Linked DNA regions of Syntrophobacter fumaroxidans MPOB. The protein of the gene in region 1 interacts with the protein of each later gene in a pairwise test. Links are inferred from orthologs where the notes say so. Each region holds a gene or a part of one and is shown in the gene's direction. Other genes may lie near its edges. The genes, in order: grpE and SFUM_RS03295.

Region 1 (6,455 bases):
GCCGGTTCCCGTTTTGGTGGATAGTTCTGTCTTCACGGGACCGGGCCTTTCGCGCGGTCGGCCCGCCGTCCGTCATCTTTCCACGGGTGCTCGGGCGGTGACGGTATTCACGCGTCGTGAGAGAGGATCATCGAAGCCCGAACCTGGTCAAGGATTGCCGTCCTGGTCAAGGGTTGCCGTTTCTGACGCGGCAACCGGCGAGCGGGCCTTCGGCGCCCGGCCCTGGACGAGGGCCAGGTTCAGGGCCGAAGCCGACGCGTTCATGACGAACGATTGGAGCGGAGTTCGCATCGTCCGGACAAGGGTCGCGCGCGCGACACCGGCGTGGGGATCGATCGATCACATGCAGGCGCTTGAACGAGGGCCGCGCTCGCGACCCCGGCACGCGCAACCCGGCGGAGCACGGATTCATGGCATTCTGGCGCAGCAGGCAGCAGATGGGAGCGGCCGCCCTGATCATGGGCGTGAGCATCTTTTTGTCCCGCTTCATGGGCCTCATCCGCGACAAGCTCATCTCCTACCTGTTCGGGGCCACCCGGGAATCCGACGTCTATTTCGCCGCCTTCGTCATCCCCGATTTCATCAACTACCTGCTCGCCGGGGCCTATTTCTCCATCACGCTCATCCCCCTCCTGGCGGCCGCCTTCGAACGCGACCGCGAGGACGGCTGGCGCTTCTTCTCCACGGTCCTCACCTGGATCGCCCTGGTGATTTCGCTCGTCACCGCCGTCGCCATGCTGTTCGCGCCTCAACTGGCCCGCCTTGCGGCCCCGGGTCTCCCCCCGGAAGCCCTGGAGCGGCTGGCGTACTTCCTGCGCATCGTTTTGCCCGCTCAGGTGTGCTTTCTGCTGGGATCGTGCTTCACCGCCATTCTCTACCTGCAGAAGCAGTTTTTCGTTCCGGCCCTGGTCCCGCTCGTCTACAACTTTTTCATCATCGCCGGGGGCATCCTGATGCGGTCGAGAGGCATGGAAGGCTTCTGCTGGGGCGTCCTCGCCGGGGCGTTCGCGGGCAACCTCTTCCTGCCCTGGCTCGCCGCGCGACGGACCGGCGGCATGAAGTTACGCCCCGCACTGGTCCATCCCGGCATGAAACCGTTCCTCCGGATGGCCCTGCCCCTCATGATCGGCCAATCCATCGTCGTGCTCGACGAGCAGCTGGTGCGGATCTTCGGATCCCTTGCCGGAATCGGCGCCATCAGCTGGCTGAACTACGCCCGCCGGATCATGCTCGTGCCCGTCGGAGTGGTGGCACAGGCGGCGGGCGTCGCCTCCTACCCCTTCCTGGCGGAGCTCCACGCCAAAGACGAGCTGCCCCGCTTCTGCGCGACGCTCAACACCGCCCTGCAAAACACCATGACGCTGCTCGTGCCCCTGACGGCCTGGATGATGATCGTGGCCGAGCCGACCATCCGCCTCATCTTTCAGCAGGGGCACTTCACCGCCCAGGATACGGTCCACACCGCGCGGCTGCTGCAAATCATGCTCGCCGTCGTTTTCTGCTGGGGATACCAGCAGATCCTCGGGCGGGCGTTCTACGCCACCCGGGACACCCTTACCCCGGCCCTGCTGGGCACCCTCACCACCCTCGTTTCCATACCCGTGTTCTATTTCCTGACGGAGTCCCTCGGGGCAACGGGAGTGGCCGTCGCCAGCGCCGCCGGAATTTTCCTCTATTCAGCCGTCCTGTCCTGGTCCTGGCGGCGGCGGTTCGGGAGCGCAACCTTCACGGGGCTGCTCCCCGGCCTGCTCAAGCTCGCGGCCCTGTCGCTCGCCGCCGCCGTGCCCGCTTTCATCCTCGGCCGCCTGGACATCTTCCGGTCCCTCGAACACCCCTACCTGTCCGCGTTCTGCCTCATCGGGGCAAGCGGCCTGTGTTTCGGAGCGGTGTTCCTGGGCCTGGCCGGCCGCCTCATCCCGGCCCTGGTGCAGCCCTACCTCAAACACGCCGGCCCGCTCGCCCGGCTCCTCCTCCGATGACACGGACGCACCGCCGCACCCGTCGTTGCCGCGCTCTTATCCCCGGCCCTGCCCGTGGTTATCCATGCGCTCCCGCATCCGTTCGGGCCGCGGCGACGGGAAGACGCGACGATCCTCGCCCATCGATACCCATCCGTCCGTGCGTGGGTCGCGGCGCAATCCTTTTGCACCGCCTTCCGTTCATCACCCGTTTTCCTTTCCCCATGAACCCCGCGGACATATTGCGGCGCAAGCCCTTTGTGCTACTTGACAAAACGGGCGTTCGTCACTAGGTTAGGCTGGCACTCTTTCTGGCAGAGTGCTAACAAGATGCGGGGGAGTCTTCCGTGAGCGACTTGTCCAAGCGCGATCAGCACGTCCTGGAAGCTGTGGTGACCGATTATATCCACACCGGGGAACCGGTGGGGTCGAGGACCATCTCGAAGCGATACGGGGTAAACGTCAGTTCCGCCACGATTCGCAACGTGATGGCGGATCTCGAGGAGATGGGGTTCCTGCACCAGCCCCACACATCGGCGGGCCGCATACCCACGGAGAGGGGGCTGCGCTTCTACCTGGACTCCATCATGCAGTTCAAGGCCCTGGAGGAACGGGAGCGGGAGATGATCCGCGAGGCCTTCAGGAACGAGCTGCCGGACGTCAAGGAACTGCTGCGCAGGACTTCGCGCGTGCTGTCCCGGTTTTGCCGGCAGGCGGGCGTGGTCCTTTGGCCCAAGCTCACTCTGACGCTCTTCAAGCGCATCGAGTTCATTCGCCTGAGGGCGCACCAGATCATGGTCCTGCTGGTGTCCAAGACGGGCCTGGTTCACCACACCCTGGTGGAATGGGAGCAGGACATCGGGCAGGAGGAACTGGACAAGTACAGCCGGTACCTCAACGATCTGCTCGAGGATATGCCGCTCGGCGAAGTCAAGCAGCGCGTGCTTGAAGAGATGCGCGACGAAAAGGTGCTCTTCGATCAGCTCTATTCCCGGGCCCTGAAGATCACCGACCGGGTTTTTCAGCAAAACCTGGAGAGCAGCGACGTCTATATCGAGGGACGGACGAATCTTCTCAACAACCCGGAATTCGCCGACGTGGACCGCATGAGGCGCATTCTGGACGCCTTCGAGGACAAATCCAGGATCATCCGGCTCCTGGACCGGACGCTCAGGAATTCCACGGGGGTGCAGATCATCCTCGGGACGGAAAACGACCTCCAGGAGTTGAATGAGATCAGCCTCATCTCTTCTCCCTACCGCCGCGGGGACACGCTCCTCGGCGTGATGGGGGTCATCGGCCCGCTGCGGATGGACTACTCCCGGATCATTCCGGTGGTGGAGTTCACGGCGGACCTGCTGAGTCAGCTTCTGGAGGAACCCGGCGAGGATTGACGCTCGGGCGCGGCGCGCCCCGCGGGATTCCGGCTTCGCGATATGGAACCGTTTCATACCAGGCTGCAGGAGGAAAAGAGACAGATGTCCAAAAAACATATGAAGGGAAACGGCGGTGAGGTTCCCGAGAACTCGGAGATGAGCGGGAGCGAGGAACTGGTCGCCGTTGAGCCCGGGGAACCCGACTACAGGGAGTTGCTGGCGCGCAAAGAGGAAGAGCTCAAGCAGTCCCAGGACCGCCTGTTGCGCATGGCGGCGGAATTGGACAACACCAGGAAACGGCTCGAACGGGAGAAATCCGAAGGGATCGCCTACGCCAACGAAGGCCTCATGAAGGACCTGCTTCCCGTGCTCGACAACCTCGAGCGCGCCCTGGAGCACAGCGAGAACGAGGCGGACTGCGGGAGCCTGGTGGAGGGAGTGCGCATGACGTTGAAGGGCTTTCTGGACAGCCTGGCCCGGTTCGGATGCACGCCGTTCGAGTCGGTGGGCAACGCTTTCGATCCCAACTTCCATGAAGCCGTGATGCAGGAGGAAGTCGCCGACTATCCCGAACGCACGGTGATACGGGAATTCCAGAAAGGTTACACGCTCAAGGAACGGCTGCTGCGTCCCGCCATGGTGGTGGTGTCGAAAGCCGCCGGTGACACGTAGTCGATGATTTTGCCGGGCTTTTTGCGGGAAAAGCTGCGGCGACGGGTTGTACAAACGTTGTGCGACCACTATGTTTGGCAAGGATTCACACTTCTTACACCGGGCGGAGATTGCATACTCTTCTGATCGAACGGTTGGGAAAGGCTTGGTATTTACAAAGGAGGCAGTTAAATGAGCAAAGTGATCGGTATCGATCTTGGAACCACGAACTCGGTGGTTGCAATCATGGAGGGCAAGGACCCCAAAGTACTTCCGAACGCCGAAGGCGGTCGCACCACACCCTCCATGGTGGCCTTTACGGATAGTGGAGAGCGCCTGGTGGGCCAAGTGGCCAAACGACAGGCGATCACGAACCCGGAAAACACGATTTTCGCCGTGAAGCGGCTCATCGGGCGAAAGTACGAGTCCCGCGAGGTCCAGCAGGACGTGAAGATCCTGCCTTACAAGATCGCGAAGGCGAAGAACGACGACGCGCACATTTCCATCCGGGGCAGGGAGTACAGCCCCACGGAGATATCCGCTTTCATCCTGATGAAAATGAAGCAGACCGCCGAAGATTACCTGGGCGAGAAGGTGACCGAAGCGGTGATCACGGTTCCCGCCTACTTCAACGACAGCCAGAGGCAGGCCACCAAGGACGCGGGCAAGATCGCCGGTCTCGAGGTGCTGCGGATCATCAACGAACCGACGGCGGCATCCCTCGCCTACGGCCTCGACCGCAAGAAGGACGAGAAGATCGCCGTGTTCGATCTCGGCGGCGGCACTTACGATATTTCCATCCTCGAGATCGGGGAGGGGGTGTTCGAAGTCAAGTCGACCAACGGGAACACCCACCTGGGCGGGGAAGACTTCGACCAGCGCATCATCGACTGGCTCGCCAACGAATTCAAGAAAGACTATGGAATCGACCTTCGCAGCGACAAGATGGCGCTGCAACGGCTGAAAGAAGCGGCGGAAAAGGCCAAGATCGAGCTGTCGTCCACGATGGAGACGGAGATCAACCTTCCCTTCATCACGGCCGACGCCGCCGGCCCCAAGCACATGACCATCAAGCTCTCGCGGGCGAAGCTCGAATCCCTCGTGGAAGACCTCATCGACCAACTGCTCCCGCCGATGGAGCAGGCCCTGCGCGACGCCGGGCTCAGCCGCACCGCCATTGACGAGGTGATCCTGGTGGGCGGCATGACCCGGATGCCCCGGGTCCAGCAGAAGGTGCAGGAATTCTTCGGCAAGGAACCTCACAAGGGGGTCAACCCGGATGAGGTCGTTGCAATCGGGGCGGCGATCCAGGCCGGGGTGCTCAAGGGCGACGTCAAGGACGTTCTGCTGTTGGACGTCACGCCTCTGTCCCTGGGCATCGAGACCCTGGGCGGGGTCATGACCCGGCTGATCGAGCGCAACACGACCATTCCGACCCGCAAGAGTCAGATCTTCTCCACCGCCACGGACAACCAGACGGCGGTCTCCATCCACGTTCTTCAGGGGGAGCGGGAGATGGCGAGCAACAACAAGACTCTCGGCCGCTTCGAACTGGTCGGGATCCCGTCCGCGCCTCGCGGCATCCCGCAGATCGAGGTGACTTTCGATATCGACGCCAACGGCATCGTGCACGTCTCGGCAAAGGATCTGGCTACGCAGAAGGAGCAGTCCATTCAGATCACCGCTTCCAGCGGCCTGAACAAGGACGAAATACAGAACCTGGTGAAGGAAGCCGAAGTGCACGCCGAGGAAGACAAGAAGAAGCGTGAGCTGGTGGAAACCAGGAACCAGGCGGATACGCTCATCTACAGCACCGAGCGGACGATGCGGGACATGGGGGACAAGATCGACGCCCAGACGCGTCAGAATATCGAGGAGCAGATCGGAAAGCTGCGCAAGACCATGGAGGATGGCGACAAGGACGCGATCCAGAAAGACATGGACCAGTTGATGCAGATTTCCCACAAGGTGGCCGAAGAGGCTTACAAGCGGGCGGCGGAACAACAGGGTCCCCAGGCCGGAGCGGAGGAGCAGGCAGCGCGCGAGTCCGCCGGTGCGCAGAAAAAGCCCGACGACGACGTCGTCGACGCCGACTTCCAGGAAGTGAAGGACAAGTAGCCCCGGACGGCTTTGAATGAAAAAATGCAGGCGTCGGCCCGGTGGATGCCGGGGGCACAAAGGCGCTGAACGGCGTGGATTATCGCCTGCCCGGAAATGACGCGGAGGACCGTGCTTCGCCGTGCGCCCCAGGTTTTCGACCCTTTCGGGAAATGAGGGCGCGGCGTTCACACGGCGGCGATTCGGCATGCCCGTGGCGATCCGCGATCGGCATGAAGACTATAACGTTGAGGGCACATGAAATTTCGTGTGCCCTTGACGCCGTTTTGGGGTATACATTTTCCTCTTGCAACAGATTGTCTTCGCCCGCGGTCGGGGTTCCGGAGCCGACGGGGAACGGAGCGGTTCCCCG
Region 2 (6,583 bases), 510 kb from region 1 along the record:
TGCTGCGCGGGTTCGCGCAGGATAGACTGCATGAGCCGAAAGTGAGTCCACACGAAGTGGTGCTCGCATTCAATGGACTCACCTTCGGCCATTCTTCCCGTGATGAGCGCGCGATAGAGGGCGACGGTCCGTTCGGCGAGTTTCGCCTGGAAAACCCTTTCCGTCAGATCCCCTCTGTCGCGCTTCGGGTAGAGCTGCGCGATCTCCCTGCGCAGGTCCGCGGGATCAGTCTTCATACGGGTATGCACCGGGCGAAACCTTCGATGCGTGATATCCCGGCAGCAGTGAGACGACAACGGCTACGACGACGACAAAGGTGACCACGAAAGCATACCAGTAGTCTTTTGCCGCGATGGATTCATACAGCCAATAGGCAAGAAACCCGTACAACAGTATGTTGAGAAAGATCTGCATTGTGCCGTCTCCTTTAGATGAGAGCATCCTTCAACCAGAATATATAGATCAAGCCCGCCGCTCCCAGGGAAAAGAGCAAGAGAATACACCAGTACACCGCCATGGAATCCAAGAGCGATTTCATCTTCCAGCACTCCTTCCTGCAATCCGAAAGTCACGATTTCGGCAATTCCGAGTCCCCTCTCCCGTCATGGATTCGGGAACCCTGCCGGAAGCTCATCCCGCTACGGCACAACGACAAGCGAGGGTATCCACGCGGGGACCCACTTGCCGTGGCGGTGCCTCACCGCGAAGTAGACGAGAGACAAAATGAAGAGGCATAGGAAAATCATCTCGCCCAGGGTGAAGACGACCGCAAAAAAGTTGAGGAACTCGTACTTCTGCGCGGAGAGCATATAAACGAGCCTGAGGAAAGCCCCCACCGTCGCCAGGATCAGCGAGTAGCTCAGGATGTACCGGATGGCGGGCCCACGAACGTAGGACGTGGCAATGCTGCCGAACTGCGCGCCGAACATGGCGCCGATGATCATGAAGAAGACCGCCATGATGTCGACGTTGCCGCTTGCGAAATGCCTCAACGCTCCGTACCCGCCGGATACCACGATTTCCAGGAGGTCGGTGCCCACGGCGATGTGCGTGGTGGCGCCAACCACGTAGACGAGGGCCGGAACCCGAATGAAGCCGCCGCCCACGCCGAAGAACCCTGCCAACACGCCCGTGGCGATGCCGACCAGGACGACCACCCACATGGAGATGACGATCCGGGCCACGTGGCAGCGAATGATGGGAAAAAGCGAGATGCTCTGGAAGAACTTCGGGATGTTGCTGGTGCTCAACTCGCGTCCCACCGTCTTTCCTTCCTTGGCAAGCTCCTGGATCTTTTTCTGCGCCCGGTGGGTTTCAATCTGCGTGTAGAGAAAAAGACCGACCATGATTCCGACAGAGCCGGTGAGCAAGGCGATTCCCGAGAGGCCGATGGACTTCGTGTAGTTGAGGAGCCTGACCCCCATCTCCACGCCCATCATGGTGCCGCCCACCATGGCGAGCCCCAGGACCCAGTCGATGTTTCCCAATTGGCGGTGCCTGATGGTCGCAACGACCGACTTGCCGGCGATGTGGGTGACGTCGATTCCGGAGGCCATGTACCCGGGAAAACCGAATACGATCAGAGCGGGCGTGACCATGTAACCGCCGCCCACCCCGATGAAACCTCCAACCATGCCGACCGTCATGCCGGTCAGGACGAGAAGGAATATTGGCGCTTGAACTCCTGCAATGATGAAGTCAAACATGAATCCGTCTCCTTTCAGGTCAGTGAACACCCTCGTAGTGCTTGATCTTGGTGAGCTTAAGCCCGCACATGTCCGTGAACCCCTCGGCCATCATGCCCAGGGCAAACCCCAGGACCAGGATGAACGCTACGCACCAGGCACCGCCCCATTCGCTCGTTTGGATGCCTTTGTGCTTGAAGGTGTCCTTGAACTTGAACCCCTTGGCTTCTTTGACCTGCATCGGCACCGTCACCTTCAAGGTATTTCCGTCGAGAGTGACCCGTTTGCCCTCCTCGACCGTTTTCTTGTCGATGATGCCGTTGGTGTTGGCCGGAAGACGGTCTCCCTTCTTCACCGGGACGGCCTGCAACCCTTCGATTGTCTCGAAGGAACCGATCTGCAGAACGGCCGGTTTGTCCTTGCCGGCATCTTTGAAAGCATTCGCATTGACGGCCCAGCCGTCGGATTTCGCCTTGTAGTAATACCACGATACCAGAGTTCCGTTGTAGTACTCGATCCATAGATAACTAATGAGTGCTGCGGCTATCGCAGTCCAGACGACGAACTTGATCGTACCTTTTGTCTTTGATGGTTCAGCCATGCCGGTAACTCCTCTATCCAGTGTGCAATTCCACTTCCAAAAGGTCGTCAGCGTCCCATGATCTTTCCGTGGATAGTCACCTCCTTATCGTTATCTGTTGTCGATTATGAAAAACCCACCACAGTCCCTCTACCGGCAACAAGGGGGGAGCCGGTCGAAACAGGAAAGAACACCACCGGCCGCTCGGCCGACGCTTGTCTGAAGCTGCGCGGGGACCGCGCCGCCAAAAACTCACCTCGTGAAGTATTGCACAATTTGCCGCGCAATTCCCGCCCGCTAAACCCCGCCAGCGCGGACGGACCGTCGTCGGACATACCGTTCTCGGGTACGTCCGCATTTTTCATTTTCAAGGAATCTGCGAAGGGAAACACCGGGATGCGCCGACGCAGGGAGGCCGAGCTTACCCCGGAAAACCCCTCTCGTTCGAACGACCTTCATAACCCGGGACCCCTTGCCCGGGGCAGTACCGTTCCTTTCAAGACCGGGAGAAGCACCATCGCAGATGCTCAGCCGCCTGCCTGGGCAGGCTGGTTAGTTCAGGATGCCACATTCAACCAACTCGACCATTTGCGCGACCCATTGTAAATAGACGAAACCTGCTTGTCAACAATCATGTGACACGATTAAGTGACATAATCACCTGATATCACTAAAGTGAAACTATCAGGTGACACAGCAAAATCATCGGGGAGCCTGCTTTTTCAGTCGCGGAGCGTCCGGAACATCTTATGCGCATCCGATACGGGACCTTACTCTCTTATGTCGTTCGCGAGCCGCCGTCCTGTCGAAATGCCCGCGACGCCGCACCGGCTGTTCGCAAGCCCTCCGCATCGATTCCGGAGTGCGCGAAGGCAGGGACATTCTATATGAATTTCACGGATTATGAAGAAAAACATGGTGGTTAAGCTCAAAAGTCTTATATTTCAGTTCAAGTCGTTCGACCTTTCCCGACCCGTCGTTTCGGACCTCCTGGGCGCCCGTTCCGGGCAGATGGAAGGCCTGGACTGCGGGCCTCTCCATCGGCCGCGGGACCGCAAACGTTTAGGAATACAAATGAGAGCCGTGCGATCGTGAACGATTCGGACTCAACAAGGAGCGTCGGGGAATTCGGGACCGTAACCGCAGCGCAGGCCATTTTGGGCGAATCCGCCCGGCTGCCCTGGCACAGACGGCTCCTGCCTTTCCTGGGACCGGCCTTCGTGGCGGCGGTCGCCTATATCGATCCGGGGAATTTCGCAACGAACATCCAGAGCGGCGCCAGGTTCGGTTATGCCTTGTTGTGGGTCGTGATCGCCAGCAATGCAATGGCGATCCTGATCCAGGTCCTGTCGGCCAAGCTCGGTATCGCATCGGGGTTCAATCTTGCCGAAGTCAGTCGTGAGAGGCTGCCGGTCCCGCTGGTGTGGGTCATGTGGGTGGTGATGGAGGCCGTGGCCATGGCGACGGATCTGGCCGAATTCATCGGCGCGGCGGTGGGTTTCTTTCTTCTTTTCCACATTCCGCTGTTTTGGGCCGGGTTGCTCACGGCTTTGATCACCTTCCTGATCCTGGGTCTGCAGCGATACGGGTTCCGTCCCTTCGAGGCGGTGATCAGCGTGCTGATCGGCATCGTGGCGCTCTCGTATCTCATCGAGCTCGTGCTGGTGCGTCCGGATTGGGGGCAGATCGTGCAGGCCGCCGTGGCGCCGGGGTTCAAGGGGGATGAAAGCGTTTTGCTGGCGGCGGGAATTCTCGGGGCGACGGTCATGCCCCACGTGATCTATCTGCACTCGGCCCTGACGCAGGGGCGTATCGTGGTGAGGGATCCCGCAAAGCTCAAGCGACTGTTCCGCTTCGAATTGATGGACGTGGTGATCGCCATGAGCATCGCCGGGGCGGTCAATTGCGCCATGCTCATCATGGCGGCCGGGACGTTCCACGCGAAGGGGATGGTCGAGGTCGGGACGATCGAGGAGGCGTACCGAACGCTGAGCCCGCTGCTGGGGAACGCCGCGAGCACGATTTTCGCCATATCGCTCCTGGCCTCCGGGCTTTCCTCGTCTGCCGTGGGCACCATGTCCGGGCAGGTGGTGATGCAGGGGTTCATGCGGTTTCATATCCCGTTGTGGATTCGAAGACTGGTGACCATCCTGCCTTCCCTGATCGTCATCGGGCTCGGCCTGGACCCGACCCATACGCTCGTGGTGAGCCAGGTGGTGCTCAGTTTCGGACTGCCGTTTGCGGTGATTCCCCTGGTTATTTTCACGAGCGATGCAAAGCTCATGGGCGTCCTGGCGAACCGGCCGACGACGACGGTAATCGCTTATGCCGTGGCCGCATTGATTCTTTCTTTGAACGTTTACCTGCTGTACACTCTTGCTTTCGGCGGATGATTTACGGGTGGGGAGCGCCTCGCCGTGCCGGAGGGTTATTCGATGTTTTCACGCATGCTGGTGCCGCTGGATGGCTCGCGCCTGGCCGAATCGGTGCTGGGAATCGTCGAGCGGCTGGGAAGACTTACGGGGTGTGCCGTCACGCTCCTGCACGTGATCGAGAAGGCTCCTCCCTTCAACATCCATGGCGATACGCACCTGCGTGAAGCGCGGGAAGCGGAAACGTACCTCCGGACGATCGCTGAACGGCTGCGAGCTTGCGGGCTGTCGGTGGACATGCACGTCCATACCGTGCCTCTGGGGGACATTCCGCGGAGCATTGCGGAGCACGCGGCGGAGCTCGATCAGGACTTGGTCGTGCTCTGCACACACGGCAGGGGAGGGGTGAAGCGGTTTGTGTTCGGCAGCAACGCCGAACAGGTGGTAACGCACGGCCTGACGCCGGTGCTGCTCGTGAGGGCCGATGAGGAGGGTGCGGCACGGGTTTTCGGACCCGATCGGATTCTGATCCCGGTCGAGCCGGGGGCACCCGGGGAGGCCGCCGTCCGGGCGGGGGCGGAGATGGCCGGGTTGACCGGGGGCGAGCTTCACCTTCTGAGCATCGTTCCAACGCCGGGAAGCGTGAGTGCGGAAGAGGCCGCGACCGGCCGGTTCATTCCACGCGCCGCCCGGCATGTGTTGGAGATGGCCGCGGAGGAGGCCGCCGTTGCGCTCACGGGCGAAGTCGAGAGGCTTGCGGCGGCTGGGATCAAGGTTAGAGGAAGGGTCGAGCGCGGAGAGGCGGCGGCCGTGCTGGTCGAGTGTGCGCGCAAAGTCGATGCCGACCTGATCGTCATGCCCACGAAAGGTCCTGCCGGGCTGGGCGGCTTTTGGGCGAACGCGCCGGCACGAAAGGTGGCGGCGCAATTCGACGGTCCGCTGCTGTTGATACGGGCTCCGGAAGAGCCTGGACGGCAAGGCCGCGTCTGCACTGGGACAACGTCATGAAGTGAACAGGGGTGCCGAGGGGTATGATCAATCGTGTCGGTTTGCGGGGCGGAATCCTGACGGTGATCGTTTTGCTCGTGTCGGTGACCATTGCCTCGAGCCTGTTGGGCATCTGGTGGATACGGCGCGCCACCTCGCTTTTCGTCAATTCCATTGACACGAGCGTGGCGGCCGTGAACGTCACCCAGGAGCTCGAAACGGCTCTGGCCATGCAGAGGGGGTTGTTGAGCTACTATTTCCTGGACGGGAACGCCGAGTGGCTGACCCAGCTGGATCATCACCGTTTGGGATTCGAGGAATGGCTGAAGAAGGCGAGGGAGCTGTCCCGTTCGGACAGGCACCATGAGCTGCTCAACGAAATCGAGTCCAAGTACGTTCGTCATAACGGCGCAAGGGACCAGGCGATAAGCCTCTATGATTCCGGGAACAGGGATGGCGGCCTGAAGCTCGTCCGGGAAACCCGCAATCCCTTCTATTCCGTAAGGGAGCTTTGCGAGCAGTACAAACAGATGCAGTACCGCGAAATATCCCTGGTGAGGACAAACATCCTGGAACGGATGAGCCTCCTGCGTTCCATTTCCTTCGCGGTCATGGGTTTGGGGATCGCGCTCGGCCTTGGGCTTGTGATCCTGATTCACAGGCGGATCCTCGAGCCCATCGGCCGGCTGGCCGTCGAGACCGGACGAACGGGTTCCCGCCCCGCCGATGAGGTGAAAGCTCTGGCGGAGAATGTGCACGGGCTGCTCAAGGACGTGGACCGGACCCAGACCCAGTTGCAACAGAGCAGGGAGCATCTGCTCCAGTCCGAGAAGCTGGCCCTCGTGGGGAAACTGGCGGCAGGGGTGGCGCACAGTATCCGCAACCCGTTGACATCGGTGAAGATGCGCCTTTTCACGATGGAAAGGACCCTCGACCTGTCCTCCAACCAGAAGGAGGAC

Evidence for each region.
Region 2: the proteins of grpE (region 1) and SFUM_RS03295 interact in binary tests that used the Escherichia coli proteins (3 or more experiments, as listed by UniProt). The link is inferred for Syntrophobacter fumaroxidans MPOB from one-to-one orthologs.

What each region holds. Positions count from the first base shown.
Region 1 is NC_008554.1:1,275,025-1,281,479, forward strand. What follows is about bases 2,377-5,221. They hold grpE (nucleotide exchange factor GrpE), read left to right. Parts: upstream 2,377-3,436; coding sequence 3,437-4,006; downstream 4,007-5,221. Other genes in these bases: hrcA (heat-inducible transcriptional repressor HrcA), read left to right, coding at 2,377-3,352; dnaK (molecular chaperone DnaK), read left to right, coding at 4,178-5,221. In the rest of the region: murein biosynthesis integral membrane protein MurJ, read left to right, coding at 411-1,979; more of hrcA, read left to right, coding at 2,306-2,376; more of dnaK, read left to right, coding at 5,222-6,103. UniProt on the Escherichia coli protein: Participates actively in the response to hyperosmotic and heat shock by preventing the aggregation of stress-denatured proteins, in association with DnaK and GrpE. It is the nucleotide exchange factor for DnaK and may function as a thermosensor.
Region 2 is NC_008554.1:766,015-772,597, forward strand. What follows is about bases 2,568-5,540. They hold SFUM_RS03295 (Nramp family divalent metal transporter), read left to right. Parts: upstream 2,568-3,422; coding sequence 3,423-4,658; downstream 4,659-5,540. Other genes in these bases: SFUM_RS22835 (hypothetical protein), read left to right, coding at 2,568-2,871; SFUM_RS03300 (universal stress protein), read left to right, coding at 4,701-5,540. Also shown: SFUM_RS03265 (hypothetical protein), read right to left, coding at 1-236; SFUM_RS03270 (hypothetical protein), read right to left, coding at 226-414; SFUM_RS03275 (sulfite exporter TauE/SafE family protein), read right to left, coding at 639-1,706; SFUM_RS03285 (hypothetical protein), read right to left, coding at 1,726-2,286; more of SFUM_RS22835, read left to right, coding at 2,344-2,567; more of SFUM_RS03300, read left to right, coding at 5,541-5,645; SFUM_RS03305 (sensor histidine kinase), read left to right, coding at 5,669-6,583. UniProt on the Escherichia coli protein: H(+)-stimulated, divalent metal cation uptake system. Involved in manganese and iron uptake. Can also transport cadmium, cobalt, zinc and to a lesser extent nickel and copper. Involved in response to reactive oxygen.